DNA from 3 places in the Selenomonas sp. KH1T6 genome. Region 3 is predicted to be linked to each of the others. Evidence: predicted binding sites of a transcription regulator. Region 3 holds the regulator's gene; each other region holds the start of a gene.
The links. Region 3 encodes HrcA, which represses chaperone genes, less so after heat shock. Its sites were predicted from a motif close to TGTTAGCACTCNNNNNNNNNGAGTGCTAACA; they were not measured.
Positions count from the first base shown of each region.

Region 1: the regulator HrcA is predicted to act here: its motif matches at 7,372-7,402, upstream of groES (co-chaperone GroES).
Region 2: the regulator HrcA is predicted to act here: its motif matches at 3,186-3,216, upstream of htpG (molecular chaperone HtpG).

Region 1 covers NZ_FNWN01000039.1:6,491-16,764, forward strand. Annotated here, with positions in the region: gene BLW59_RS15050 (type III PLP-dependent enzyme) at 1-1,085, shown strand, start outside; gene BLW59_RS15055 (hypothetical protein) at 1,104-1,298, shown strand; gene BLW59_RS15060 (hypothetical protein) at 1,507-1,818, shown strand; gene BLW59_RS15065 (HD-GYP domain-containing protein) at 1,881-3,005, shown strand; gene BLW59_RS15070 (NADH peroxidase) at 3,064-3,609, opposite strand; gene tsaE (tRNA (adenosine(37)-N6)-threonylcarbamoyltransferase complex ATPase subunit type 1 TsaE) at 3,917-4,393, shown strand; gene tsaB (tRNA (adenosine(37)-N6)-threonylcarbamoyltransferase complex dimerization subunit type 1 TsaB) at 4,374-5,096, shown strand; gene rimI (ribosomal protein S18-alanine N-acetyltransferase) at 5,093-5,551, shown strand; gene tsaD (tRNA (adenosine(37)-N6)-threonylcarbamoyltransferase complex transferase subunit TsaD) at 5,565-6,599, shown strand; gene BLW59_RS15095 (ANTAR domain-containing protein) at 6,632-7,225, shown strand; gene groES (co-chaperone GroES) at 7,443-7,724, shown strand; gene groL (chaperonin GroEL) at 7,755-9,380, shown strand; tRNA gene BLW59_RS15110 (tRNA-Arg) at 9,572-9,646, opposite strand; gene BLW59_RS15115 (hypothetical protein) at 9,769-10,274, opposite strand, start outside.
Region 2 covers NZ_FNWN01000007.1:119,047-129,320, reverse strand. Annotated here, with positions in the region: partial or broken gene BLW59_RS17080 (YDG domain-containing protein) at 1-395, opposite strand, end outside; gene BLW59_RS06900 (Nif11 family protein) at 793-981, opposite strand; gene htpG (molecular chaperone HtpG) at 1,178-3,142, opposite strand; gene BLW59_RS06890 (ABC transporter permease) at 3,333-4,085, opposite strand; gene BLW59_RS06885 (ABC transporter ATP-binding protein) at 4,082-4,855, opposite strand; gene BLW59_RS06880 (MetQ/NlpA family ABC transporter substrate-binding protein) at 4,865-5,782, opposite strand; gene BLW59_RS06875 (hypothetical protein) at 5,842-6,702, opposite strand; gene BLW59_RS06870 (DUF3783 domain-containing protein) at 6,709-7,131, opposite strand; gene BLW59_RS06865 (NYN domain-containing protein) at 7,141-8,010, opposite strand; gene BLW59_RS06860 (DUF2939 domain-containing protein) at 8,043-9,086, opposite strand; gene BLW59_RS06855 (nucleotidyltransferase family protein) at 9,229-10,274, shown strand, end outside.
Region 3 covers NZ_FNWN01000004.1:145,757-156,030, forward strand. Annotated here, with positions in the region: gene BLW59_RS04310 (16S rRNA (uracil(1498)-N(3))-methyltransferase) at 1-377, opposite strand, end outside; gene prmA (50S ribosomal protein L11 methyltransferase) at 374-1,318, opposite strand; gene dnaJ (molecular chaperone DnaJ) at 1,371-2,537, opposite strand; gene dnaK (molecular chaperone DnaK) at 2,758-4,620, opposite strand; gene grpE (nucleotide exchange factor GrpE) at 4,664-5,296, opposite strand; gene hrcA (heat-inducible transcriptional repressor HrcA) at 5,329-6,363, opposite strand; gene BLW59_RS04340 (CDC27 family protein) at 6,581-7,618, opposite strand; gene BLW59_RS04345 (hypothetical protein) at 7,725-10,274, opposite strand, start outside.

The sequences.
Region 1 (10,274 bases), on a different contig from region 3:
TGGAGGAGAATTATCGCTTTATGCGGAAGCATATGCCCAGGGCGGGCATCTACTATGCCATGAAGGCAAATCCCACACCGGGAATACTGAAGCGGCTGGCTTCTTTGGGCTCCTGCTTCGATGTGGCTTCTGCTGGTGAGATAAGGACGCTTCATGAGCTGGGGGTTGACGGCTCCCGCATGATTTATGCCAATCCTGTGAAAGACCAGCGCGGCCTTTTGGCGGCGGCAGAGTGCAATGTGCGCCGCATGACTTTTGATGATGAGTCTGAGATTGGAAAAATGGCTGCTGCTGTGCCGGGCGCGGATGTCTTGGTCAGGGTCAGTGTGCGTAACAATAAGGCTCTGGTGGATCTCAACACCAAATTCGGTGCTCCTTTGGCTGAGGCGCTGCCTCTGCTGCAGAAGGCCAAGGCAGCGGGGCTTAACCCCATTGGCATCTGCTTCCATGTGGGCAGCCAGTCCCTTTCTACGGCGGCTTATGAAGAGGCTTTGCTGGTGTGCAGGGGGCTCTTTGACGAGGCAAAGAGGATGGGCATGGAACTGACTGACCTGGATATAGGCGGCGGCTTCCCGGTGCCCTCTGCGGAAGGTCTTTCCGTGGATCTGGCAGCTATGATGGAGGCCATCAACAGGCAGATTGAGCGTCTCTTCCCCGATGTGGCTGTGTGGACGGAGCCAGGCCGCTATATGTGCGGCACGGCGGTGAATCTGGTGGCTTCTGTCATCGGCACCAAGTTCCGGGGGGAGAAGCCTTGGTATATCCTGGATGAAAGCATTTATGGTGCTTTCTCCGGCATTATCTATGATCACTGGACCTATCCTCTTCACTGCTTCGGCAAGGGGAAGAAGCGTCCTTCTTTCTTCGGCGGTCCCAGCTGTGATGGCATTGATGTGCTCTACAGCGATTTTGAGGCGCCTGCTTTGAAGATTGGGGACAAGGTGCTGGTGACGGAAATCGGTGCCTACTCCACAGTGAGCGCCACCCGCTTCAATGGCTTTGAGCTGGCTCCCACCATTATTTGGGAGGAGCAGAAGGAAGCTCAGGCTGCTGAGTACGAGCTGGACAATACAGAGGCTGTGTAAGGCTGAAAGCAGGATATTATGGAAAGAAACATAGAGGAAATAGAGCACATGCTCATGCATGCCCTGACAGAGGACAGTATAGCAGAGCGCATTGAGCAGGCTGTTTCCCAGCAGGAAGTTTACGACTTGATGAAGGAACTGCCTTACTTTGACCTCAGCCTGGAGGAATTCCAGGCGGGGATCATAGCTTTGCAGTCAAAAGACGCGGAATAAGAAAAATCCGTCGGGGAGCTTTTCCCTGACGGTTTTTTTTCGAGGGCCATTTGGGGCTTGAAGAGCAGTTCAAAAGCTAGCAGGAAAAAAGCCATGGATGTAGAATTATCCAAGCAAGAGTGAGTGTACGAACTTCTGTATATGACGTGATGAGGAGAGCCATCTGTGCAAACGGGAGGTGAAGCGGGCAGGGCGTCCCGCGGTTCAAATGACGATAAAGCAGATTTTCAGGTACAAGGGCAAGCATATCCTTTACAACACTGGAGAAATCCAGCAGGATGAGGAGAAGGAAGAGTCCGTGGAGGCCAAGGAAGACACGGGGCTTACTGAGGAACAGATGGACGTGGTGAAGGGCTCCATGAGCGACAACCGCATATCCGACAGCGTGAAGGATCTAGTGGCACAGGCTTCAGTTGAACCGGAACTTTCCGAGGAACAGATGAATGTGGTGAAGGGGTCTATGAGCGATAACCGCATTTCCGACAGTGTCAGGGATCTGGTGGAGAAAGCTTCTCAGTAAGGGGAGGTTCCTGCAGGGAATTTTGGCAGGGGATGTACTTTATTATATGGGAAGGAACAACTATGATAGATTTACCGCTGAAAAAATTGCGTCCCGGCATGGTGACGGCCCAGAGCATATACAATTCCAGCGGTGCCAGCTACCTTACCAAAGGCACAGAACTTACCGAGCATTATATAGACAAGCTGCGTGACCTGGGAGTCATTGGCCTGCATGTATTGAACTATTCTTCGGAAATAAAGCCAATGCCGCCGGAGGATATCCTTTCGGAAAGGACCAGGGTCATGGCCATACAGCGCGTGTGCGATGTGTTTGCCCAGATTGAGCGGACGGGGACTTTTGAGTTTGAGCCATTGGCCAAAGCTGCTTCTGCCATGGTGGCAGATATCGCCACCCGCAGCGGGAATTTGGTACAGCTGACGGATATACGCGTACACGATGAATATACCTTTGCCCATAGTGTCAATGTAGCCATGCTTTCTGGCATGCTGGGGCGTCTGGCTAATCTGCCGGAGGGGGGAGTGCAGGAGCTGACTATGGGAGGGCTGCTGCATGATCTGGGGAAAATCATCGTGCCCCCGGAAATCCTGAACAAGCGTGGCAGGCTTACGCAGAACGAGTTTGATATCATCAAGCATCACCCGGAGGCCGGTTTCAGCAAGATACGGGCTATGTCATTGCCGGATGCCCCTATACTGGGGATAGTGGCTTTGCAGCATCATGAGCATATGAATGGGAAGGGCTATCCAGGAGGGCGGCAAGGGACGGACATACATCTTTACGGGCGTATTTGCGCTATTGCAGATGTGTACGATGCTCTCACCAGCAGAAGGCCTTACAAGAAGGCATACTCTCCTGCTGTGGCTTACAATATCATGGTGAACTGCTCAGAGGGACAGTTTGATAAAAGGCTCTTGAAGCTGTTTTTCAGCAATGTGGCCATCTACCCTGTGGGGACCGTGGTGAAGACTAGCAAAGGGTACGGCATTGTGAAGAAAGTTGAGTTTGGCTTGACGGACAGGCCTACGCTTATGATGTTTGCAGACCAGTATGAGCATATTCTGCCGGAGCCGTATGAAGAACCTCTTCACGAGAGGCCGGAACATAAGATAGACTCAGTGGTGGATGATAAGGTGCTCCTGACAAGAATCAGGAACACAGGTTTTGATCCTGCATCTTTGCTGTAATTGCACGAAAATAAGGGGCACCATACGTTGGCGCCCCTTTTAGAGTGCTTGTTAATGCTTATTTGCCGAAATAACGGTCATAGAGCCCCTTGAAGCCGCAGCCATGGCGGGCTTCGTCCTTGCACATCTCATGAACCGTGTCATGGATGGCATCAAGGTTGAGCTGCTTGGCAAGGGTAGCGAGCTCCTTCTTGCCGGCGCAGGCGCCATGCTCAGCGTCGATACGCATTTCAAGGTTCTTCTTGGTGCTGTCCGTGAGGACTTCGCCAAGGAGTTCAGCGAACTTGGCAGCATGCTCAGCTTCTTCCCAGGCGTAGCGCTTATAGGCTTCGGCAACCTCAGGATAGCCTTCACGGTCAGCCTGACGGCTCATGGCAAGATACATGCCTACTTCGGAACATTCACCCGTGAAGTTCATGCGCAGGCCTTCGATGATGCGCTCATCAACACCTTTGGCCACGCCAATGCGGTGCTCATCTGCGAACACCAAATCACCGGTCTGCTCAACGAATTTGTCAGCCGGTGCCTTGCAGATGGGGCACTGAGCCGGAGGGGCATCTCCCTCATGTACGTAACCACAGACGGTGCAGACAAATTTTTTCATTTGGCATCCTCCTAAAAAATACACAGAATGACAACTTGCTCCCATATTTTGTGGCTTATCGCTACGCCACCTATTATATAATAAAGGTCAGAAAATTTCAACATAAAAATAAGCAAAAAGGCAAGTATGGGGCGGTTTTGTATAATTTTGTCTATCGACAGAATCTGAAAAAAGGCGCTATGGCTTATCGCCGAAACGCTGATTTGTGTAATTTTGTCTATCGACAAAATCTGAAATATAGCGTTATAATAGAAAATTGAATGGAGACTGATGTAACTGTCTATCAAAATAGGAGAGATAAAAAATTATGTTTACGTGTACAACCAATTCCCCTGAGGAAACTGCTGACCTAGCTGATAAACTGGGACAGAAGATCCGCGAGGGAACCGTGCTGTGCTTGGAAGGTGATTTGGGCGCAGGCAAGACCCTTTTTGTCCAGAGCCTGGCAAAGACTTTGGGCGTGGAGGGGGAAGTCACCAGCCCTACCTTCAATCTGATGAACATATATGAGGGCATCTGCCCAATCTACCATTTCGACCTCTATCGCCTGGAGACGGAAGAGGAACTGGAGGAAATCGGCTTTTATGAATATCTGGAGGAGCCGGAGGGCATCGTGGTTATTGAGTGGCCCGACAAGTTCCCCCAGTCCATGCCGGATGACTATGTGGAAGTGTCCATTGAGCGCATCAGCGAGACTGGCCGCAAGCTCACTTTTTCTTCCATTGGCGAAGAGAACAAGGAATTTTTGAAGGAGTTGGAGACCTTTGTCAATACTGGCCATTGATACAGCCACCCAGGTTTCAAGCGTGGCTGTGGCCTCAGAGGCGCGGCTTTCTGCTGAACTTACCATGCAGGCCCGCCTGACCCATTCTGAGACTTTGCTCCCACATATGGAGCAGGTGCTCAAAATGGCAAATGTGAAAAAAGAAGATTTGGATGGCATTGCCGTGAGCATTGGGCCGGGCTCCTTCACGGGGCTTCGCATCGGTCTGGCAGCGGCCAAGGCTGTCTGCTATGCCCTGAAGCTGCCTCTTATAGGTGTGCCTACCTTGGAAGCTATGGCCTGGCACTATCCTGTGCCGGGGGTGCGCATCGTGACCTTGCTGGACGCCCAGAAAGGCAATGCTTACCGCCAGAGTTTCCGCTTCCATGAGGGACGCATGGAGGCACAGGAAGAAATCACCGTTTCCGGCCTGCCTGAGGTTATCTCTTCTTGCGGGGCGATGAAGGAGCCGGTGGTGCTCTTGGGCGATGTGGTGCCCAAGAAGATTGCGGGCAAGCTGGAACTTCCCGCTAATGTCAGCCTGGCCCCTGCTCATCTGGTCATGCCCCGGGCCGCTTGTGTGGCCATGGTGGGATTGAAGAAACTGGCTGCAGGTGAAGTGGGCAATGTCATGGATATGGAGCCCGTCTATATTCGCCGCAGCGAGGCGGAGGTCCTGTGGGAGAAGCGTCATCCCGAGGCAGCGGAGGGGAGTGCCAAGTGAAGCTGACTTTCCGTGAAATGGTGCCGGATGATGCGGCAGCTGTTGAAAAGGTGGAGAAGGCCTGCTTTGCCATGCCCTGGTCCAGGGAGTCCTTCTGGCGGGAAGCCGCCAATGAGAACACCCTCTACCTGCTGGCGCTGGATGAAGAGACTCTTGCAGAGGAGCAGGTCATAGGCTATGTGGGCTGCTGGATTTCCTTTGAGGAGGCCCAGATCACCAATGTGGCAGTGTCTCCTGATTACCGGGGGAAGCACGTGGGCACGGAAATGATGGCAGAGCTGATCCGAAGGGTGAAGGAGAAAGGCGTAACTGCCCTTACCTTGGAAGTGCGGCCTTCCAATGACCCTGCGCTGGCCCTTTACAAGAATTTTGGCTTCAAGGAGGCCGGACGCCGTCCCCGCTATTATCAGGACAATGGGGAAGACGCCATCATCATGTGGAATACGAAGATTTGACATAGGAGCTTTAATGGAACAGAAAGACCAGCAGGAAATCCTGACCCTTGGCATTGAGTCCAGCTGTGACGAGACTTCGGCGGCGGTGCTCAAGGGGGGGCGGGATGTCCTTTCCAATATCATTTCCACCCAGATACCCATTCATCAGAAATTTGGAGGGGTGGTGCCGGAGATTGCTTCCCGGAAACACATTGTGAACATCATGCCTGTTATTGATGAGGCAGTCCGCGAGGCCGGAGTGGAACTTGGCGATATCGACCAGGTGGCGGTGACTTATGGCCCCGGGCTGGTGGGAGCTCTGCTGGTGGGAGTGTCGGCAGGCAAGTCTTTGGCTTATGCCCTGGATGTGCCCCTGATTGGGGTGAATCATCTGGAGGGGCATATCTTTGCCAACTTCCTTTCTGATACTGCTCTTGAGCCGCCTTTTATGGCCCTGGTGGTATCAGGGGGACATACGGCTTTGGTGGATGTGCGGGGATATAATGAGTTTCGCATGATGGGCCAGACCCGTGACGATGCGGCAGGGGAAGCCTTTGATAAGATTGCCCGGGTTATGGGGCTGCCTTATCCCGGCGGTCCCCGCATAGATGCCCTGGCCAAGGAGGGCAACCACCTGGCTATTGATTTTCCCCGCGCTTTGGAGGAAAAGGGCAATTATGAGTTCAGCTTCAGCGGCCTGAAGTCGGCGGTGCTGAACTACATCAATAGCGAGAATATGAAGGGGCATGAGCTGAACAAAGCTGACATTGCTGCTTCCTTCCAGCATTCCGTCATCGAGGTGCTGACCCACAAGGCCTTTGAGGCAGTGGCGGAAGCAGGCAGAGACACGCTGGTACTGGCAGGTGGCGTGGCCGCTAACAGCGGCCTGGAGGCAAGGCTTAGGGAAGAGGCGGGCAAGCACGGTGTGAAGTTCTCCTATCCCAGCAAGATACTTTGCACGGATAACGCCGCCATGATTGCCTGCCGTGGGTACTACCAGGCACAGGCAGGGCTTTACAGCGACCATTATCTGAACGCCGTGCCGGGACTTACCCTGACAGATAAATAAATTTAGTTTGTGAGATGATATGAAGCAGCTTTTTGGTACCAGTAAAGGACAGGGATGAATTTATGCCCCAGGGATTGCCCAGCGTTTTGTTAGTAGAGCCGGAGTACCGCTTGCGTCTCCAGTATAAGAGTATTTTCAAGAAAGCCGGTTTTGAGCTCTCGGGAGAGGCAGGGGAACCTGCCAGGGCCCTTGAGCTGGCTATAGAAAAGAAACCGGGAGCCGTGTTATTTCACCTGGGGACAGAGCCGGAAGGTACAGAAAGCCTGGCAAGGCTGGCGAAACTGGCTCCCGTCCTGGTACTGGGAAAGGCTGCTCCTGAACTGGCCTTGCTGGGCATCTACGGCTGCCTGCCCGAGGGAGCAGAGGATGAGGAAATCCTCACGTCTCTTGCCATAGCTTCTGCCAGATGGCAGGAAGCAAAAAGTCTCCGCCAAGAGGCAGAGGAACTGCGCGACCTCCTGGCCCTGCGGAAGATACTGGATCAGGCCAAGAGCATCCTTATGAAAAAGCATCATATGAGCGAACAGGAGGCTCACCGCCGTATCCAGCGTTATGCCATGTACAAGCGGCTGACGGTGAAATCCGTGGCTGAGGCCATCATCAAAGCCACGGGTGGCAAAGTGTGAGACCTGCACCTGTGGCTTTGCTTGCGTTGATATGATTTGAAAAGCATTCGACCCCGATTTTAGGAGGGGACGGATGCTTTGTTTTTTTGACTTTTTTAATTTTATTTATTGACTTTTTGATGTTCAAGCGTTATCATAATACCTGTGATTAGCACTCGACGTGAGTGAGTGCTAATAGATTGAATCTTGTATATTTCTATATGGGAGGAAGATAAATATGATTAAGCCATTGGGCGAAAGAGTTGTCATTGAAGTTTCCGAGGGCGATGTCAAGACTGCTAGCGGCATTGTGTTGCCGGACACTGCCAAAGAGAAGCCCCAGAAGGGCAAGGTTGTGGCTGTAGGCGCAGGCAAGCTTCTGGACAATGGCCAGCGCGCTGAGATGGAAGTCAAGGTTGGCGACGACATCCTCTTCTCTAAATATTCCGGGACTGAGGTCAAGGTTGATGACAAGGATTACCTGGTCATCCGCGAAAGCGACATCCTGGCTGTTCTCTAATTGAATCAAAACCTTTTGGAGGTAATATAAATGGCAAAGCAGATTTTGTTTGACGAAGAAGCACGCCGTGCTCTTGGCCGCGGCGTTGACGCACTGGCTAACGCTGTGAAGGTCACCCTTGGACCCAAGGGCCGCAACGTAGTGTTGGACAAGAAGTTTGGCGCTCCCACCATCACCAATGATGGCGTGACCATTGCCCGTGACATCGAGCTGGAAGATCCCTTTGAGAACATGGGCGCCCAGCTGGTAAAGGAAGTTGCTACCAAGACCAACGATATCGCTGGTGACGGTACCACTACTGCAACCCTGCTGGCACAGGCTATGATTCATGAGGGCATGCGCAACGTGGTTGCCGGTGCCAACCCCATGATCGTGAAGAAGGGCATCGAGAAGGCTGTGAAGGCTCTGGTAGAGGAAATCCAGACCAAGGCTAAGCCCATTGAGAGCAAGGCTGCTACCGCACAGGTTGCTACCATCTCCTCCGCTGATGAGGAAGTTGGCCAGCTGATTGCTGATGCCATGGAGAAAGTGGGCCAGGACGGCGTCATCACCGTTGAGGAGTCCAAGTCCATGGATACCAACCTGAAAGTGGTAGAGGGCATGCAGTTCGACCGTGGCTACATCTCTCCGTACATGGTTACCGATACGGACAAGATGGAAGCTGTCCTGGATGATCCTTACATCCTCATCACCGACCGCAAGATTTCCGCTATCGCTGATATCCTGCCCATCCTGGAGCAGGTTGTGAAGCAGGGCAAGCAGCTCATGGTCATTTCTGAGGACCTTGATGGCGAGGCTCTCGCTACTATCGTGGTGAACAAGCTCCGCGGCACCTTCAAGGCTCTGGCTGTGAAGGCTCCGGGCTTCGGCGACCGCCGCAAGGCTATGCTGGAGGATATCGCTATCCTTACCGGCGGCCAGGTCATCAGCGAGGAGCTGGGCCGCAAGCTGGACAGCGTGACTCTCGAAGACCTCGGTCGTGCCAACCAGGTTCGTTCTACCAAGGACAACACCACCATCGTGGACGGTTATGGCGATAAGGAAGCCATCAAGTCCCGCGTGGAGCAGATCAAGAAGCAGATTGAGGCTACTACTTCCGACTTCGACAAGGAGAAGCTCCAGGAGCGCCTTGCCAAGCTGGCTGGCGGCGTAGCTGTCATCGAGATCGGTGCTGCCACCGAAGTTGAGATGAAGGACAAGAAGTACCGCATCGAGGATGCCCTCAATGCTACCCGTGCTGCCCGTGAGGAAGGCATCGTAGCAGGCGGCGGCACCACCTTCATCGACATCCTCCCGGCTCTCGACAAGATTGAGGCTGAGGGCGATGTGAAGGTAGGTGTGAACATCGTTCGCCGCGCTATCGAGGAGCCTGTCCGCCAGATCGCTGACAACGCAGGCCTCGAGGGTTCCGTGGTAGTTGAGAACGTGAAGAAGGCTGGTGACGGCATCGGCTTCAACGCTGTGGACAACACTTACGTTGACATGATCCAGGCTGGTATCGTAGATCCTGCCAAGGTCACCCGTTCCGCTCTGCAGAACGCTGCTTCCATCGCTGCCATGGTTCTCACCACCGAGACCCTGGTGGCTGATAAGCCCGAGAAGGAGCCCCCGGCTCCGGCTCCCGGCATGGGCGGCGGCATGCCCGGCATGATGTAATAAGGCATAAGAGTACTGTCCGTATAGGAAAGAAAGCACCACTCGTTCTGGTTGAGCGAGTGGTGCTTTTTTATATGCTTTATCAAAGCTCATTTAGCCAATGAAAAATCCCGAAAGCAATTTTGATATCGCTTTCGGGATTTATATATTACCTTCGTGACTGAATACTCAACGCCACGAAACACTCATTTTGGTGCGCTCGGCGGGAGTCGAACCCACGCTTTCAGCTCCGGAGGCTAACGTCCTATCCACTGGACTACGAGCGCAATCAACTCTGTAATAATATCATGTTTTGCTTAATTGTGTCAAGGATTTTGACTGAATTCATCTCCCAAATGGGGATTTGGGGATATCTTATAGCTGTAAATTTCGAACGTCATACGGTTATTTACAGAAACTTCCTTATCATTTCAGCTGCGGTGTTGTCGCCGCCGCGCCTGTCTGAGCAGGATGCGGAGACGGAGACTTTGTAGCGGTCATCGCCGTAGTAGACAGCCTTGTGATGGCTGCTTATCTTTGAAGAGGAGGTTATGCCCAGGTCGCTGAGTTTTTTCCTGACGGAAGCGTCCATGGTTACGTAGCCTTTGAAAGCAGCCTGCAGCGCTTTGGCACGGGTGTTGGGAGCGCCTTCTACGGGGTTGGCTTTCAGGATGTCGTCCACGACGTCTGCCCGGCGGGTGCCATCTTTGACGATGTTGGCTCTGGCGGCTTTCAGCACATCCATGAGGATTTCTCTGACTTCGTTGGGGTAGAGGTCAGCTTCCTGGCCACGGGAAATCAGTCCGTCGTTGAGGCTTACGGTTTGGCCCCGGGCTCGTTCATCTATTATTTTTTGAAGGCGTTCATTTTCTTCTTTTAGAACTTCGATGTCGATATTTAGCATATCGATGGTGT
Region 2 (10,274 bases), on a different contig from region 3:
CTCAGGTCGGCAGTGGAAAGATGCAGGGTGCCCACATCAATAACTGCCCCAACCCCGATATGGATGCCGTTGGGATTGACAAGATAGATTGTGCCGCCTCCTGTCATGGTGCCCAGAATATCGGAAATGCCACTGCCTGTTACATAATTCAGGTAATTATTGGCATCAAATGCCACTCGTTCACCCTGACCAATTGAAAAATCCCCCCAGGTAATCAGATTGTTTTCTGCCCCGGTGATATTCATTACCTTGTCATTGACCGCGATGACAGCGGTGTCGCTGATGCCGCCCACAGGCAATGCCTGGGCCGCCGGGGCAATGCTGAAGCACCCTGCCATGAGGGCTGCCATGACCGCAGCCCGGAGACGCCGTGTGATGGATGACTTCCTTTTCATATTGCTCGTCCTTTCTTTGCATCACGCCACAGGCATGACAAATAGCCCTCCCGGCCTAGCCGAGGGGGCTGATCTTACACTTATGGACTTTTGCCAAAGGGCGGACTTCTATTATGTATCTTGACGCGAAGCGTCTGCCCCCCCCGAATGGACAAAGGAAGGCCCAATCATACCAGAGCGGCTAGATGCTGTCATGGAAATCGGCCTCCTTTCTGCGAATCGTACTGTCTACAATTCGCCGGGCAACGGGAAAAGTCCTTTAAATTTATATCGAATTTTTTCCCGTGGAGGTTAAGCAGATTTTACACCCGGGAACAAAAAAGAGCCGCCCCCGTAAGGAACGACTCTTTCTCTGTCCGTTTTGCGGACGCCCCTGTGCCATGAGCCTGCACATGAATCAACATTGATGTTCCTGCTTATACTCCTCAGCGGTGAAGGGAAGGCCCAACTCTGTGCTGAAGGCTGCCAACTTTTCGGCAATCTCGTCCTCACTTCCTGCATCTGCCAACAATTCATTGACCTTCTTGACCAGCGCCTCATCAGCGTCTATCTTCTCAATGAAATTCGTTACATTTTCCTTTGCCATGATCTCATCCTCCCCGAAATCATAAAGGCACATTTTTCCAAAAATTCTCGTTATTCATTTCGTTACCCGCCCCCTCTTTCCCTGCCTGGCTGAAATATTTTCAAATGACATTTGATAACGTCATTATTCAAGTTTTGTCGACTGGCACAAAAAAGCCTTCCCCTTTGAGGGGAAGGCTATAATACTTTTTCTATACTTACTGAGCCATCAGCTTGGCCAGCTTGCCAGCGAACTCCACGGGGTTCTCGGGCAGGATGCCTTCGATGAGCAGAGCCTGGGTGTAGAGCAGGTCGCAGTAGTCCTTGAAGTCCTCCGTATCCTTGCCTGCGGCATGGAGGCTCTGGAGACGGGTGAAGAGCTCATGTTTCGGGTTGATCTCCAGGATGCGGCGGGCCTTGAACATGGGGTTGTTCATGTCCGCAAAGGTCTGCTCCATGGAGAGAGACGGGCCGGCTTCATCTGCCACCAGGCACACGGCGCTGGACTTCAGGCGGCTGGAAACCTTCACATCAGCTACCTTGTCACCCAGGGTTTCCTTGATATCCTTCATCAGGTCATCATTGGACTTGGCGATTTCCTCAGTCTCCTTCTTGACCTCCTGGGACTCGGCATCATCCAGGTCAAGATCACCCTTGCTGATGGAGTGGAAGTCCTTGCTGTCATACTGATGGATGGACTCGATGGCGAACTCATCCACGGGGTCCAGGAGGTAGAGCACCTCAATGCCCTTGTCACGCAAGAGCTCCATCTGCGGCAGATGCTCGATGGTCTCCTTATCGCGGGCAGTAGCATAGTAAATCTTCTTCTGGCTCTCAGGCATGCGCTCAACATACTCCTTGAGAGTCACCAGCTTGCCCTCCTTGGAGCTCATGAAGAGCAGCAGGTCCTTCAGCTTGTCGATGGTGTCGCTGCCGCCGTACATGCTGTTGTAGACGCCAATCTTCAGGGACTTGCCGTACTCGTTCCAGAACTTCTCATAGTCCTCGCGATGCTTCTCCAGCTTCTTGCTGAGGGACTTGAGGATATTCTTCTCCAGAGCCTTGCCGATGGTCTTGAGCTCACGGCTCTGCTGCAAGAGCTCGCGGGAGATGTTCAGGGAAAGGTCGGGAGAATCCACCAGGCCCTTCATAAAGCGCAGGTAGTCAGGCAGCAGGTCCTTGCACTTGTCCATGATGAACACGTGGCGGGAGTAGAGCTGCAGGCCCGGCTCATAGTCCGTGTGATAGAGGTTGAAGGGAGCCTTGGCGGGAATGCAGAGAAGGGCCGTGTATTCCACAGTACCCTCAGCCTTGGTGTGGAACACCTCCATGGGGTTCTCCCACTCATGGAACTGATTCTTGAAGAACTCATTGTAGTCCTCGTCCTTAAGCTCGCTCTTGCTCTTGGTCCAGAGGGGCTTCATGGAGTTCAGGGTGCGAATTTCCGTCTTTTTGATGGGCTCTGCATCCTTGATGGGCTCGCCCTTGTCGTCCTTGGGCTGCTCAGTCACCTCGAAGCTCATCTTGATGGGGTAGCGCACATAGTCGGAATACTTCTTCACCAGGTTCTGGAGCTTGTAGTTCTCAGTGAAGTTCTCCTCGGCCTCATCACCGTAGAACTCCTTCTTCAGGGTGATGGTGATGGTGGTGCCGCGCTTCTCCTTGTCGCACTCCTCGATGGTGTAATTGCCATCAGCAGTGGACTCCCAGCGCCAGCCCTGAGTCTCGCCAGCCTTGCGGGTGATGATGGTGACCTTCTCTGCCACCATGAAAGCAGAGTAGAAGCCCACGCCGAACTGGCCAATAAGCTCCTTGTCGGACAGTTCGGAGCCCTCTCCCTGGGCTTCCTTGGCCTTCTGGATCTGCTCCAGGAAAGCCTTGGTGCCGGACTGGGCAATGGTGCCGATATTGGTGATGACCTCTTCCTTGTTCATGCCCAGACCGTTGTCGGCAATGGTCAGGGTGTGGCTGTCTTTATCAGGAATGAGGAAAATCTCGTAATCCTCATCCCCTTCCAGCAGGTCGCGGTTGGTGAGGCTCTCGAAATGGAGCTTGTCAATGGCATCGGAAGCATTGGAAATCAGCTCCCGCAGGAAAATCTCATGGTTGGTATAGATGGAGTTGATCATCAAATCCAGGAGTTTCTTGGTTTCCGCTTGGAATTCATGGGTTTCTTTAGCCATGTTGCAATTACCTTCCTTTATTTTGAAATATCATTAACTAGTTTGTTAGCACTCTCATACCATGAGTGCCAGCGTACAGATAATAATATACTACGATGGCGGCTAAAAGTCAATAAGTCAAAAAATCTCCCTGGCAAGGCAGTCATGCCTGTCCAGGGAGATTTTCCTGTTGCTGAATAATTGAGCCTGCTTACTTCTGCCACCTGCAGGCTCTGGCCTCTACCATGTCAATGATGCCGAACAGGCACAGCCCTATGAGGCTCAGCACCACGATGCCTGCGTACATATCAAGGTAATTCACCCGCAGCCAGGCATCCATGATGTAGTAGCCCATGCCATACTGGGTGCCGAAGGTTTCCGTGAAGAAAAGCACGGAAATGGCGGTGGCCATGGCCACGCGGACAGCAGTGATGAACTTCGGCAGGGAAGCAGGGAAAATGACTTCTCTGAGAATCTGCCGGAACCTGGCTCCCAGGGAGTACAGGGGATAGTAAGTCTCCTCCGGGATGGCCTTGATGGCATCACGCACCGCCACGATGACCTGAAAAACAATGATGAGGAAGATCATGATGATCTTTGACATCTCCCCCACTCCTGCCAACAGCATCAGGATGGGCAACAGGGCAATCTTGGGAATCGGATAAGTGAGGTACACCAGCGGAGCCAGGTACTTATCCGCCTTGTGGAAATACCCCATGAGGCAGCCCAAAGGATAGCCGATGAGCACCGCTATGAAAAGCCCTGCTGCAATGCGCCAAAGGCTGTAGAGAGCATGGATGGCAATATCGCCGGCGAAAACACTTACCAGCCGCACAAAGACCTTTTCCGGCAGGGGCACAATGGGCTTGTGCATGAGCAGGGCAAGCACCTGCCAGAGGATAATCAGGAAGACAGCCCCCAGGAAATAGGCCAGCAGCACTCCCCGGGTTCTTCTGAAGTTCATGCGCCCTCACCTCCCCTGCCAGGAAGCTTGGACTTCAGCTTTTGCCTGAGCTGCCGCCCCAACTGGAAGAAGCGCTCATCGCTGCGGCGCAGGGGAGTCTCCCCGGTGGGATTGTCCAAAAGCTCGGCAATCTGCCCATCCTCTCCCATGACTGCAATCTGCCCCCCCAGATAGAGGGCTTCCTCCACATAGTGAGTCACCAGGATGGTAGTAATGGATTCCTGCTGCCACAGCTCCCGGAACACATCCTGCATTTCCTCCCGGGTGATGGCATCAAGGGCAGAGAAAGGCTCATCCATCAGCAGAATGTCCGGCTGCAGGAGGAACACACGGGCCAGACTCACCCTCTGCTGCTGTCCCCCGGAAAGCTCCCGGGGATAGCGGTCAAGCAAACCAGAAATTCCCAGTCTGGAAGCAAGCTCCTCAAGCTTCTTCTCGTCCTCCTGCTGCCAGAGCCCCTTGACCTTCCGCCCCAGACGGATATTCTCCGCCACCGTACGCCAGGGCAGAAGGCCGTAGCTCTGGGGCATGAAGCCGATGGTCATCTTCCGGGTGTCCAGTGGCCTGCCCCCCACGGTCACCTGGCCTTCATAATTCTTGATAAGCCCTGCCGCCACCTTCAGCAAGGTGGACTTGCCGCAGCCGGAGGGCCCTATAACAGCACAAACCGTCCCAGTTGGGACGGTAAGGCTGACATCTGACAGAACCGGCAGGTTCTCCCTATTCTTTTTATATCTGACTGTCAAATGGTCAATATTTATAGCTGACATAATTTCACATCAGTTCTTGAAAAAATCCACCACAATATCGCTATAAGTGTAGGTGTCCTTCACCAGATTCTTGGCGTTGAGCCACTTGATGCAATCCACCACATCGCTCTCCTTGGGCAGGGATGCTTCGTGATACTTGGGCAGCTTGAGAGCTTCCTTGGCCACCGGCGGGAAACCGCCCTTTTCAATCACCAGGTCCATGTACTCCTCGCGGGGAGTGTTGTTGAGATAAGCCACAGCCTTGTTGTAGGCGCGATACAGAGCCTTGATTTCGTCGCTCTTGTCCTTCACAGCCTCGCCGGTGAACATGATGACACCGGGGTTGATGCCCAGATCATCAGAGCCGGTGATCAGGCGGCAGCCGTTGTGCACGGCAATGCTGGCCATGGGCTCAGGCAGGGTAGCTGCAGAGAGCTTGCCGTTCTGGAGCATTTCCAGACGGGTGGGAATCTGGGGAATGATGACCTTGTTGATGCTTTCCCCGTCCATGCCCTCTTTGGCCAGGATCTGGTCAGTGACATATTCGATGATGGTATTGCGGGAAACAGACACATCCTTGCCAGCCAGTTCCTTCACGCTCTGGGCAGGCTCGCTGGAGCTTGCAATGAGCTTGTAGCTGCCATCGGTGAAGGAGGTGACCTTCACATCAAAGCCGCCAGACTTGGCAAAGGCCACCGCCAGCATATCGGAAACGGCACCGTCCAGGTTGCCGCTCTGGAGAGCAGAATCACGGTCCATGGCGCTCTTGTACTGCTGGATATCCACCTTGAGGCCTTCCTCGTCAAAATAGCCTTTCTCACGGGCAATGATGAAGGGCAGGGAATCCGTATCCGGCATCAGGCCGACAGCCAGCGGCTTCAATTCCTTCGCTTCCTTCTTCTCGCTTCCCTGCTGGCCGCAACCAGCAAGGAACAATGCCATAGACATAACAATTGCTGCTAACTTGAACCAATTTTTCTTCAACATCTTCACCTTCAAATTTTTATTTATCTATCACCGAGCAGCTTCTGAAGCATATCCGCCCCCTGCTGCACGTAATAAATCACCTGGTCAACGGTGCCCCGGTTCTCCTCGTAGGCGCTTTCCACCTTGCTGCGCAGCCCCTCGGCCTCCCGTTTCATGGCCTGCACATCGTCAATCCTCTGGTCCAGCTCCTCCAGCATGGACTGAGCCTGGGCAATGGACTGCTTCACAGCGGCCGCTTCATCATCCAGCTGGGCACTCTGGCGGTTGTTCTCCTCCATGGCTGCCTTGCGCTCCTGCTCCTTGCCGGTCATGCGGTCAAGGAGCCTGCCCAGTCCGGGCTTCTGCGCCTCCTCGGTCAGCTGGTCATTCCGGCCCTGCAGGTGGGCGGATTTCTCCGCCACCTCCTGACGGTGGGCTTCCAGGGCCTGCTTCTGGCGGGTGAGGCGCTCGCGCTCCTCTTTGAGGTCAGCTTCCTGCGCCTGCAGCTTCTGCTCACGGCTCAGGAGCTGCGCCTCCTGCTGCTGGCGTTCCTGTTCCTTCTCTGCCGAACGGTCCTGTGTCCAGCCCGCCAAGGCAAAGCCCAGGGTCAGTGCCACGAGGAAGCCTGCTAACAGGAGGATGAATTTCTTGCCGCCGGAAGATATGAAGCCCTTCGACTTTTCCTGTTTTTCCCTGCGCGAAAACTGGACCGGCTCGCTCTCAAGCTCCCGCACTCCTCCATAGCGTCCCCCCGGCTGACTGCCAGCCTTGGGAAAAGGAGGCTGTATTTCCTCAGTATCCCCGGTAATGGGGGGCAGAGTCTGAGTATCTTCCAGGCTCTTTTTCCCCTGGGGGCTCATGTACTGGGTCTTGTCCAAATCATTCTTATCGCTTCTTACCATAAACGCTTATTCCTTTATCTGCTTTTGAGCTTCTTTCTCCTCCTGCTCCAGCATGGCAGCGTGCTCCTTCTGCATGGTCTCGCAAAGGCGGCGCAGGGTCCAGAGAGTGTTGAAGGGTGTCACCACGGACTTGAACTTCACCGGGGGCACACCGCCCTCCTTGAGGGCAAGCAAGACCTGGTCAAGGCGCTTGTTGCGGATATTCTGCATGACCATGACCTCATGGGGAAAGACAAAGCCGTCATCGTCCCTGGCTACGGCAGCCTTGAATCCCTTGTTTCCCAAAAGGTAGCCCACCTTCTCGCGCCAGGCTTCCTCTGGCAGGACTTTGGTCCTGATATTCATGCGGTGGAGGATTTTCTGTATCTGCTCCAGTTTTCCCATATCCAGGAAACCGTAAAGCAAGACTTGCTCATTCTTGTTCGTCATGACGGCACCTCAACGCAAACCACGCATGATAAGGTAAGTCACCAGCTCATCCAGGGTAACTTCCTCCACCTGGCAGCGCTCCTCCAAGGCCTTTCTGAGGCTCTTGGGAATGCGCACGGAAAGGGCAGGCTGGCCCGGCTCTGCCTTGCCAGCAGTTTTGGCTGCCGTGTCTGCCTTAGCCTTGCTTTCCTGCGTCTTGGTCACTGCTGCCTTGGCAGTTTTTTCCTTGGCAGGCTTGTCATTGGTGGTCTTTTCCTTGGCTGCCTTCTCTTTCACGCTCTTGTCCTTAGGTGCCTTTTCCTTGCCGGGCTTTTCCTTGGCAGCCTTGGGCTGCTCCTTGGCAGCTTTGCCCTTGTCAGGCTTTTCCTGCACTTTCTTGCCCTTGGCCTTTTCCTGGACAGGCTCTGCTGTCCCCTGATTCTTCTTGTTCTTCACATCTTCCTCCGGAGGATAGACAAAAAACTCATTGTAGGCACTCCTAAGACTCTCGCTGGCCTGCTTGGTGCCTACGCCGATGATATAGGAAGGGGTATCTGCATTCAAAGCCTCAGCTATGTGCACGAAGTCCGTGTCCGTAGTGACGATGAAGAACTTCCGCACTCCTTCCTGATAGAGAATCTGGGCAGAATCATGCAGGGCAGAATCCAGTGAATTCTTGCCGAAGAAAGTCCTGCTGATCTGCCTGAAGGTGAAGCCCGGGCGGCGCATCAGCTTCTCCCAGCGCTTCTGCTCCGGGCGGGCATCCCAGTCGGACACCACAATGATGCGGCAGGGCTGGTAACGCTCCGCTTTTTCCAGAGTGAAATTAAGCATCTCAAAGGGTGAATTTTCTATATCATATAATATGGCAACTGTATCGTTGCTTGACTCCAATGTCATGTCGTTATTCCTTTATCCCAAAGTATTTTCCCTTATTCCCCTTCTGCAGGAGCACCTACCCGGCGTGCCAGGAATTTCTCCTCCTGCTCCAGGGTCTTGGCCTGCTTCAGCTGGCGGTCAGCCTCCCTGATGGTGGTGGCCTTCTTGTCCGTCATCCAGGCGGCATAGCCTGCAGCATAGGCAATGTGCAGATCGCAGATTCTCAGCCGCAGGTGATGCAAAGTCTGGGCTGCTGCAGGTACAGTCACGGCTTCCAGCTCGGTCTTGCGCTGCTGCCAGTCTGCCTTGATAGTGCCTTCCATGAAATTCTTCAAGGCCTTGCGGGTCTCATCACTGCCCAAGGTACCGCGGGAGAGCAGATTGTTGAACTGCTCCTGGGCCTGCATCATGGCAGCATCATGGCGTGAGATAATCTCTGCCGTGGTGTCCGCATACTGGATAAGCTGGGCGCGGCGGGCCTTGGTAAGGAACATCACGAATTCATGGAAATTGTTTATTTCCGTTATCCGCCAGGTGCCGTCCGGCTGTTCAGTGAACTGCACATCCAGCACGAATTCCTCATTGGCCTCCTGCTGGAAAATCCGCACCTTGGCAATGGCAGTACCGGCCTCTTTGTCCTTGGCCATGCTGTCCACCTTGCGGAAGCTGGACTCGCAAATGCCTGACTTTTCCAGTACCTGAGCCGCCTCAAAGCCCTGGCTGCTTTCCTTGGACTCCTGGGTCCAGGAACCAGTATTCACATACTGCTCCACCGCCTGCTTGAAGCTGGTGATAAGAGGAGCCTTGAGCATTTGGGTGAAGTTGCCCACGGTAAACTTGGCCTCAGTGGACAAAGGCTGCTCCGCATCCATCAAGCCTTCCATCAGGTCATCGTAAGACTTGTCCAGCAGAGCATCCATATCCACATAGCGCTCAAAAGTCTTCTGGTCATGCTCCTCCAATGCCCGCTCTATCTTCTGCAGAGCGTAATCAGGCGTCTTGGTATAGACCTGAAAATACCAATAACCACTGCCCATTGCCAACAGTACAAGCACCGCAAGCAGCAAATATAATTTCATCCGCAATGAACGTCCCACGGCGGTATCCCTCCCAAATAGAGAACATAAGTCCACGTATGTTCTAGTATAGCATAATACTGATAAATCTCAAGGTTGTGTTAGCAAGGTTTTATCTGCTAAACTAAGGAAAAACAAGAAAGGTGGCTTTTCCTTGCAAAATGTGGGCATTATCGCTGAATATAACCCCTTCCACCTGGGCCATGCCTATCAATTAAATGAAATAAGAAAGCGCTGCCCCGATGCAGGAATCATCGCCGTCATCAGCGGCAGCTTCACCCAACGGGGAGAGCCTGCCCTGCTGGACAAATGGGAGCGGGCAGAGCTGGCGGTGAAGGGAGGCTGCGACCTGGTGCTGGAACTGCCCTTTGCCTTCGCCTGCCGCAGCGCCCAGGACTTTGCCAGAGGCGGCGTGCAGCTTTTGGCAGGGCTTGGCATAGTTGACACCCTTGCCTTCGGCGCAGAAACCGGCAGGCTTGAACTGCTGGTGAAAGCCGCCGGGAGCATAGACACGCCCTCCTTCCAACAACAGCTTCATGCCAAAATCAAAGAAGGACTGGCCTACGCAGCTGCGCTGGAAGTCTTGCTGGGGCAGGAAGGCACAGGAGATTTCATCAGGGAGCCCAATAACATCCTGGCTCTTGAATACCTGCGGGCCTTGAAGGATTATCACACCCTCTCCCCCCTGCTGATCCAGCGTCGGGGAGCAGCTTATCACAGTGAAGATCTGCAAGTCCCCCTGCCAAGTGCCTCCGCCCTGCGCAGAGCTCTTTACGAAGGGAGGCTGGAGAGAGCCACAGCAGAGTCCTCCGCCCCTCCTGCCACTGCTCAGAAACTGATGGAAATTGTCAAAGAAGAGCTGCCCAACATGGCAAAGCTCTATCCCGCCCTGCAGCTTGCCCTTTTGCGGCAAAGTGACGGGGAGCTGAAAAACATCTGCGGCATGGACGAGGGACTGGAAAACCGCCTGCGGGAAGCGGCCACTGCCCACTGCTATGAAGAATTCATAAAAAAAGCAGTCAGTCGCCGCTATCCCGCCACCAGGCTGCAACGGCTGGCAATACACCTGCTGCTGAGCCTTGCCAGGGAAACTGCTGCAGCCTTTGATAAAACAGGCCCCCTTTACGCCCGCTTGTTGGCAGCAGGACCTCGCGGGAAGGAATTGTTGAAAGAGATCAAGCAGCAAAGTTCCCTGCCCCTTATTGCCAA
Region 3 (10,274 bases):
CGTTCCTGGCGCTGTTTTGCTTTCTTGCCATCATACTGGGCCACGCAGTTGCGGCTGGCTATGGGCTGGATTTTGTTTGCTCCCAGCTCCACGGCTTTCTGCACTATCCAGTCCATCTTGTCAGACTTCAGCAGGCACTGGACCAGGGTCAGTTCCAAGGGAGATTCCGTATTGCCCTCCAGCCGTTCCTTCAAGGCCAGCTCCACACTCTCGGCGGTAAAGGCAGTCATTTCCATCAGGGCCACGCTGCCTTCATCGTCAACTACCGTCACCTGCTGACCTGCCTTGGCCCGCATGACGTGCATGAGGTGGTGGGCATCCTGGCCAGTGATGATGATTTTCTCAGCCAGGATGCCTTTATAAAAGAGCCGCCTCATGCTGCTTCACCTTTGCGGACGATGGTAATAGCTGTCCAGCCCTTTTCCTCCACCACTTTTGCCACCACAAAGCCATGCTCCAGGGCCGCTTCCGTCACTTCAGCCAGCCTTTCCGTGATAATGCCGGAAGCCAACAGCCTGCCGCCCTCAGCCAGATGCTCGTCCAGTTCCTCAAAGAGGCGGATGACCAGGTCGGCAATGAGGTTGGCAATGATGATATCTGCCTTGCCCTCGAAGGATTTCAGCAGGTCGCTCTGGCCCGTCCTGATACGGCTTTCCACCCCATTGGCACGGATATTTTCCCCGGCAATCCTGACGGCGGTGTTGTCATAGTCCATGGCTGTGATGTCCGTGGCTCCCAGCTTAGCAGCGGTGATGGCAAGGATGCCGGAACCAGTGCCCACGTCGAAGACGCGCTGGCCGCCCTTGATAAGTCCCTCCAGCTCTCTGATGCACATGGAGGTGGTGGGATGGGTGCCGGTGCCAAAGGCGGCGCCGGGGTCAAGGCTCACCACGATGTCATCAGGAGCTGCCTCGTATTCCTCCCAGGCAGGGCGCACCACCACCAGCGCTCCCACTTTTTCCGTGTGGAAGTAAGCTTTCCAGTTGTCCTCCCAGTCCTCATCACGTACACTCTGGCTGGTAATGTCACAGGGGCCTGCAGCAGGTGTGGCTGCCTGCATGGCCCTGACCTTCTCTTCCAGTTCCGCCATGCGTTCAGCCAGTTCTTCGTCCACGGGCAGGTAAGCTTTCACCGTCACCACTTCTGTCTGCTCAGACCTGGGAATATCAGTATAGTCCCAGCCCCCGGCCTGTATGTAATCGTTCACCAAAGCCGGGTCTTCGATAACCACCCCGGAGGCGCCGATATCGTGGAAAATCTCCGCCACTACGTCCGTTGCCTCGTGGGAGGTACGGATGCTGACCTCGGACCACTCCATGAAAATGCTCCTTCCTAAAAAAACGGCTCCCCAGTCGGGGGAGCCAACATTATCAGTTAAACAAATCCTTCAGCTTCTCCTTGAAGCTCTTCTGCTCCGGGTTCACCTTGTCCCCGCCCTGCTCGGCAAATTCCTTCAGCAGTTCTTTCTGCTTGTCGGAAAGATTCTGGGGAGTGAGGACCTTGATGCGCACATGCTGATCACCGCGGCCCGTACCACGCAGGAAGGGGATGCCGCGATTCTTCATGCGCAACACTTTGCCGCTCTGGATGCCGGCGGGAATCTTGAGGTCCACAGGACCGTCCAGAGTAGGCACCTGCACCGTATCACCCAAAGCCGCCTGCACGAAGCTGATGGGCACCTCCACAATGACATCTGAGCCCTGACGGTTGAAGAACTTGTGGGGCTTGATGAAGATGTAGAGATAGAGGTCGCCGTATCCGCCACCGCGCACGCCAGCCTCGCCCTGGCCGGAGAGGCGCACTCTGGAGCCCTGGTCCACACCAGCGGGCACCTTGCCCTTGACGGTGCGCTGTTTCTTGATATGGCCTGTGCCGCCGCAGGCATGGCACTTCTTCTTGATGATCTTGCCCGTGCCGCCGCAGCGTCCGCAGGTGCGGCTGCTCATCATGCGGCCCAGGGGGGTATTGTGCACCACCTGCTGCTGGCCTGTGCCATGGCAGTCTGGACAAGTCTCAGGAGAGGTACCGGCAGCAGCGCCGGTGCCGTGGCACTCACTGCACTCCTCGGTGCGGGGCACGGAAATCTCCACTTCCTTGCCGAAGGCCGCCTCTTCAAAGGTAAGCTCCAGGTCATAGCGCAGATCTGCCCCACGCTCCGGACCGGGCTGGCGTGAACGCCTGCCGCCGCCTCCGAAGAAAGCATCGAAGATATCTTCAAAACCACTGCCGCCGCCAGAAAAACCACCGCCGCCAAAGCCGCCGAAACCACCAAAGCCACCGAAACCGCCGGCACCAGCGCCGCCGCCCTCGAAGGCTGAATGACCGAACTGGTCATAGGCAGATTTCTTCTGGGGGTCCTTCAGCACATCATAGGCCTCGTTGACCTCCTTCATTTTCTCCTCGGCGGCCTTGGGATCATCCTGATTCAGGTCCGGATGATATTTGCGGGCCATCTTTTTATAGGCTTTCTTGATCTCAGCCTCAGAGGCGCCTTTCTGAATGCCCAGCACCTCATAATAATCGCGTTTCTCGCTCACGTTGCACCATCCTTACATATAGCTTGAGCCAATCTATATAATATATGCTGATGCCGTATCTGGCAAGTAGAAAAGGAAGCTATGAGTCGCATTTCGACTTCGAATCGCCCCTTCCACCGCCTTCGGCGGTCCCCCTTCCCCGCTTCGCAGGGCAGGCAAGATAAAGAGAAATGGAGGTGGGAACCACCTCCATACCTCATTTATCTGAATATCAGACTATTTACTTCTTGTCACTCTCGGTGAACTCAGCGTCCACTACATCATCATCAGCCTTGGCCTGCTGCTGGGCACCGGCTGCGCCTGCAGCACCTGCATCAGCGCCGGGAGCACCCTGAGCGCCTGCGGCCTGAGCCTGCTGGTAAGCGGCAGCGGAGAGCTCATAGAGGGGCTTCTGGAGCTCCTCAGTAGCCTTCTTGATGGCCTCAGTGTCGGTGCCCTTCAGAGCTTCCTTCACCTTCTCGCAGGCTGCCTGGACTTCCTTCACCTTGCCCTGATCGGCCTTGTCGCCCAGATCCTTGATGGTCTTCTCAGCCTGATAAACCATCTGCTCAGCGGTGTTCTTGGTGTCCACAGCCTCTTTCTGCTTCTTATCCTCAGCTGCGTGAGCCTCAGCTTCCTTCACCATGCGGTCGATGTCTTCCTTGCTCATGCCGCCATCGGACTGGATGGTGATTTTCTGCTCCTTGCCCGTGCCCAGATCCTTGGCGGATACATGCACAATGCCGTTGGCATCGATATCGAAGGAAACCTCGATGCGGGGCACGCCGCGGGGTGCGGGAGGAATATCGGAGAGCTCAAAGCGTCCCAGGGTCTTGTTGCCTGCAGCCATCTCACGCTCGCCCTGGAGCACATGGATGTCAACAGAGGGCTGGTTGTCAGCAGCGGTGGAGAACACCTGGCTCTTGTGGGTCGGGATGGTGGTGTTGCGCTCGATAAGCTTGGTGCAGACACCGCCCAGAGTCTCGATACCCAGGGACAGCGGAGTGACATCCAGCAGGAGCACGTCCTTGACCTCACCTACCAGCACGCCGCCCTGGATAGCAGCACCCACGGACACGCACTCATCCGGGTTCACACCCTTGGAAGGCTCCTTGTTCAGGATCTTGCGGATAGCATCCTGCACAGCGGGGATACGGGAAGAACCGCCCACCAGGATGATCTTGTTGATGTCGCTGCCGGAGAGGTCAGCATCTGCCATAGCCTTGTGAGTAGGCTCCATGGTGCGCTCTACCAGGTCGCGGGTCAGTTCATCGAACTTGGCACGGGAAAGGGTCAGGTCCAGATGCTTCGGGCCGGAGGCATCTGCCGTGATGAAGGGCAGGTTGATGTTGGTCTGGGTCATGCTGGAAAGCTCGATCTTGGCCTTCTCAGCAGCCTCAATGAGGCGCTGGGCGCTCATCTTGTCCTGAGAAAGGTCGATGCCGTTCTCTTTCTTGAACTCCTCAACCATCCAGTCCATGACAGCCTTGTCGAAGTCATCGCCGCCCAGGTGGGTATCACCGTTGGTAGCCAGAACCTCGAAGGTGCCGCCGGAGAGCTCCAGGATGGACACATCGAAGGTACCGCCGCCCAGGTCGAAGACCAGCACAGTCTCGTCCTCATCCTTGTCCAGGCCGTAAGCCAGAGCAGCTGCAGTCGGCTCGTTGATGATGCGGAGGACCTCCAGACCTGCGATGCGGCCTGCGTCCTTGGTAGCCTGGCGCTGGCTGTCGTTGAAGTAAGCCGGCACCGTGATGACAGCCTGGGTTACGGTCTCGCCCAGATAAGCCTCGGCATCAGCCTTCAGCTTCTGGAGCACCATAGCGGAAATCTCCTGAGGAGTGTAATCCTTGCCATCAATGCTGACCTTGTAGTCGCTCTCGCCCATGTGGCGCTTGATGGAAGCAATGGTGCGGTCCGGATTGGACACAGCCTGGCGCTTGGCCAGCTGGCCCACCAGACGCTGGCCGTCCTTGGTGAAGCCCACCACAGACGGGGTGATGCGGCTGCCCTCGGGGTTCGTGATAACAGTAGGCTCGCCGCCTTCCATGACGGAGACGACGGAGTTCGTAGTACCTAAGTCAATACCAATAACCTTTGACATGATAATCCTCCTATATGTGTAAACTAAATCATTAACAAAATATTTAGCTGTTCGCTACAACCTGCACCATGCTGGGGCGAATCACGCGGCCTTTCACCATGTAGCCCTTCTGGAGCTCTTGGGCAATGGTCTCATCCTCCAGCTCCGGGTTCTCCACCCGCATAACTGCCTGGTGGAAGTTGGGGTCGAATTTAGCACCCTCCACCTCAATATGCTCAAGGCCGTTCTTCACCAGGACTTCCCCAAACTGCTTGAAGATCATCTCCACGCCCTGCTTGAAGGAATCAATGTCCTTGGCCTCAGCAGCCATGGCCCGCTCGAAGTTATCCAGAAGAGGAAGCATATCCTTCAGGATGCCCTGAGTCACCACTGCAGAAAGCTCTTCCTTTTCCCTGGCGGTGCGGCGGCGGAAATTCTCGAAATCAGCCTGCAGGCGAAGAGCACGCTCTTCCTTTTCCTGCACAGCCGCCTGCAGCTTTTCAAGCTCAGCCTTGGCAATAGCAACCTCTTCCTGAGGTTCTGCCTGAGCTTCAGCCTCGGCATTTTCTTCGGCAGTAGGAGCCTCTTCAGCTTCTCCCTCCGCCTCCTTGCCTACAGCACGCTTGATTTCCTCCTGCATGTCCGCCAGCTTCTGCTCATCTTTTTTCTTTAATTCATCTTTGATAAATGATGGCAATTCACTCACCCCTTATGGTCATCTGTACCGCTTCACCAGTTGTACTTTCTGATGACCTCGGTAAGATTGTCATTCATATATTCCAGCAGGCTCATGGCCTTGGCGTACTCCATGCGGGTAGGTCCCAGCACCGCGATAGTGCCCAGAAGCTCCCCGTTCAGATGATACGTAGCCGTGATGATGCTGCTGTCCTTCATGTGGGAATCCTCATTTTCCTGGCCGATGGTGACCTCCAGGCCGTCTCCCATGTGGGCGTGGAGGATATCCTTGATAAGTTCCTCCTCCTCAAGCATCATCAAAGTGTGCTTGACCTTCTCCACATCGTGGAACTCCGGCTGGGTCAGCATCTGGGTAGTGCCTCCCAGATAAAGCCTTTCCTGCTTGCCGGAGTCCAGCGCCCGATTCACCACTTCAAGGGCAGATTCGTACAAGCCCTCGTCCCCAATCTCATCCCGGATAGGCAGCAGCCTGTCAGGAGAGATGGCAGAAAGAGACTTGCCCGCCAGATTCTTGTTGATGACGGCAGCCATGCGCTGGAAATCTTCGAAAGTAGCGCCATCCGGCATATCCACGATCTTATTCTCCACAAAGCCTGCATCCGTCATCAGCACCGTAATGACCCGCCTGTCATCCAGGGGCAGGAACTGCAGCACCCGGAACCTGGCCTGGGTCAGCTGAGGTGCCAGCACCAAGGAGACGTTCTTCGTCACCTTGGAAATAATCCTGGCAGTCTCCTGGAACACCTCGTCAATGCGACGAACCCTTGCCTGATACCAGTCGTTGATGAGTTTCTTTTCCTCATCGCTGACCGGCTTCGGCGGAATCAGCCCATTCACATAGAAGCGGTATCCCTTGGATGAGGGCACCCGCCCCGAAGACGTGTGCAGATGCTCCAGGTAACCCAGCATCTCCAAATCCGCCATCTCATTGCGGATGGTGGCGGGGCTAACCCCCAAATCATGCTTGCGGGCAAGGGTACGGGAACCAACCGGTTCAGCCGATTCGATGTAATCATCAATAATGGCCTTCAGCACTTTTTGCTTGCGTGCATCCAGTTCCATTGGCACCCCTCACCTCCCCGCCGGGTCCTGTTAGCACTCTCATTAAATGAGTGCTAAATTGAATCTAATAAGAATATACACCGCATAAAACAAAAAGTCAATAGAAAAATCAAAAAGTCAAAAACAAAAAACCTCGTTGAAAGACCATGGTTCCAATTTTGCCGACAGCAAAATCTTCCCCTCAATCTTTCAACGAGGCAGACAATATCATTTATAGAATCACTCAGCGCAACGCCGCTAGCAGCACGAAATCCGTCTGGGGCATTTTCGAGGCATAAACCAGTGCCTGCTCCTGCTGCCCCTGTTCATGGGCCAGCATGGCCAGGTTGCGCAGGGTCTCCGCATCCAAGGGATCAATGCCTGCGGCTGCATCCAGGAAAGCCTGGGCTGACACATAATCGCGTTTAAAGAAATACGCACCTGCAAAGGTATTGTACAGACGCACTTTCACCGCCAAGCCCACCGGCCTTCCGGCAATATCCTCCAGTTTTGCCCTGATTTCTGCACTGCTCTGGGCAGGTGTCGGCTGCACTTGCTCTGTCTCCGACACCTCCGGAACCACCTGCTCTGGTCGTGTCTGCTGCACAGGCGGCACTGCCTCATCCTGCTCCGGCAGTGATGAATGCAGCCTGCTCTTCAATTTCTGCAATGCCGCCAAAGCACTTCCTCCGGACTGCTCTGCCGGGGCAGTATCAGGCATGAAATTCGCGGTAGCTTCCGGTTGAGGCGGCGCAGGTTGCACCGGCGCAGACACGTCAATCCTCCCTGTCAGTTCTTCCTTCAGGAAAGCGGAAATGGCAGGATAATCCTTCTCTATATGCTCAGGATCTTCGCGGCCATAGTATTCCAGTATATCCGCCAGTTCTTCCTGCTGCTCCTGGGTAAGAAGGCTGCGACTGATGGAGAGCATATTATCCAGTACGGCCAGCGCCTTTTCCGTCTGATCCTCCAGAATGCACAAACGGCTCAGGAGTATCTGGGCCGCCACATGCCCAGGAGCCATCCCCAAGGTATTATCAACCCATTTGATAGCTCTTTCATAGTCCCCCACCATGAAATAGCAATAGGATGCCAGGTAAAAATCATTCGCTTCATAGGACTTGCCCTCGACGAGTTCCACCAGCGTGGTCAGCGCCTCCGCGTACTGCTCCGCCTCGACCTGCTGCTCCATCTTCTCTCGCAGTGCCCCAGCCCGCACAGCCTTCTCTGCCTGCGACCTGGCTTCCTGCTTCTTATGTATCTTCTTGCTGCTCCTGCTCATAGGGACCTCCTCCTCGAAAATTTTAAGAGTTAACTACATTAACTGTTGCTTTTTCTCCCTTACATTCGCCCCCTAAAGCAAAATTCCTGCCTGAAACGCCATGCTCTCATCTCCGGACAGCCAGCTCACCTGCCAGCTTCCGGAAACCTGCCTCCAGTTCCCGTATGTAATTCTGCGTATCCATCAAAGAAGATGACAAGAGCATTGGCCGCAGATTCTTGTGCAGTGCGTCCAACAAGCCCGTATCCCTGGCTAAAGCCAAGGCTTTTGCTTCATATGCCTCCGCATCAGCACAAGCAAGTTCTCCCAGCCCGGCATTTTGCAAAATGGAGAGACCGAAGCGCGAACCCCGCCGCTCCCCGTAAAGAGAGATTACCGGCACCCCCATGTAGAGAGCATCACAGGTGGTGCCGCCCCCCGTATAGGGATAGGTGTCCAGGGCAATATCCACCTCCAGGTAGCGCGTCATATAATCGGAGCTGTCAGCCTCCAGCTCCACCCTCCCCAAGGGCAGTCCCAGTCGGCACAGACGCTCCTGCACCAATAGCACAGTCTCATCGTCCCTAAAAGAACGGTTTTTGAGCAGCAGGCGTGACCGTGGCACTTTAAGCAGCAGCTCTCGCCACAATTGCAGCATCTCATCCGTAATCTTGCAGTACTGATTAAAACACCCAAAGGTGATATATCCCTTGGCAAGGCAGGGTGCTCCTCCCGGTTCCGGCACATCGCTGCGCCCCGTATAGCAGAACTGACTCGTCAGATACAGAGGCTGCTCCACCAGCTCAGGCTCCCGCTCAGGCGGATCGGCCCACCTATCTGACAGGAAAGCAACCACCTGCGTCAGGCCGGTGGTTGCCATATAGCCAAGTCCCGATACCTGCACAGGTGCAGGACGGAAAGCCAGCACAGGCAAACCGCTGCCTGCGCTGTGTCCTGCCAGGTCTACAAGGACATCAATGCCGTCCGCACGAATCTGCGCCGCAATATCCTGCAACTCCTGCCCGTGCATATCACGGAATACTGCAGCAAAATGCTCCACCTGCTCCGTGTACCAATCATGGATCTCTCCCAGGCTGTAGGCGTAAACCTCCCATTTTTTCCTGTCATGCCCTGCCAAGAGCTGATAGTAGAAGTAAAACATTACATGCTGGCGGAAATCAGGCGAAATCAGCCCCACCCGCAGCGGGTCTGCCTGCCCTTGGGCCAGACGCGACTCAGGCCATTCCTTGTACTGTTTTATGCCCAGTTCATCCACCAAGGCTGCGTAACCCCTATGAGCTGCCAGCAGGCTCTCCCGTTCCCAGGGCAGGGCATGCCGGGCCAGCAAGGACGAGCTATACAGCCCCAAACGATCTGATATGGTTGTCGCACAGGCCGCTGCTGTGCGGTAGCCCGCCACTGCCTCCTCCGTCAAGCCCAGTTCCACTGCCAGCTGGCTGCCCTTGGCCAGCACATCGGCACGAAAAGCATTGGCCTCAGCAGAGGTCCCCTCTTCTCTATCCAGGCAAGCACGAGCCTGGCTCATCGCCTTATAGGCTGATAAATAATGACTGCGTTCGTTTTCTGCCAAAGCACATAACCGCCAGCATTCCGCATCATGTTCCACATCGTGCCTGGCAGCCTGCCGCAAGTGCCAGGCCGCCCTTCCCCAGTCTCCCAGCTTGTAATAAGCAATGCCTGCCAGCCGCCAGGCATCAGCGGCAGCTGCCTTATCCGCCTTCAACCGCGCTGCCAGCCGCGCTGTCTCCGCCCAATCCTCCTTTTGATAGGCCTCATCCAGCTTATGCAGCCATTCTCCGCGCCGTGCCGCCAGTTCCTGCTCTGACAAAACCTCCCGCTCATAATCCAGATAGATTTTCTGCCATATGAGCTCCAGCTCGCCAAGATAGGCCGCCGAGTCCATCAGCGGCGATACGCGCATGCGGCGGCGCAATGTCAAATGCAACAAGTCAAGCTTTTCCGCCTCACCTGCCAACGCCACCGCCTTCCCCACATACTCCTCCGCAGTGGCCGCGCATCCCTCAGCAAAGCCCACATTCATCAGCAGGCTATAGCCGAAGCGGGCATTATGCCGTTCACCCACCAGCGTCACCACCGGCACCCCCATATAGAGGGCATCGCAGGTAGTGCCGCCCCCGGGATAGGGCCAGGTATCCAGCGCTATATCTATCTCCCGGTAATCCTCAAGATAATGGGGCGATAGGGAATGAGCATCCACACGGGCAAGGTCAATACCTGCCGCCTGCAGGCGTTTCTCCATCTCCTGCCGCCCGTAGTCATTGCCAAAAATCTCCGCCCGGAGCCATAGGCGGCTATCCGGCACCCGGCGCAGGATTTCTGCCCAAAGGCCCAGGATTCTGTCCGAAAGCTTGGCAGCATTGTTCAGACTGCCGAAAGTGACATAACCCTTCCTGAGACAAGGCGCCCCGGACACCGGCCCCGGCCTGTCATGCCACATATAGCAGAAATGGCTGCGTGGCAAGCGTAGCAAGCGTTCCGTGAAATACCTGTCATTTCCCCCTTCTGCCACCACGGGATCTATATAGGAATCAGCCAAAAAATAGTCCACTGCCTCAAGGCCAGTGGTATCAAAATAGCCGATACCTGAGACCTGCACGGGCGCAGGCTTATGCGCCATCGCCGGCAAAAGCGTTTC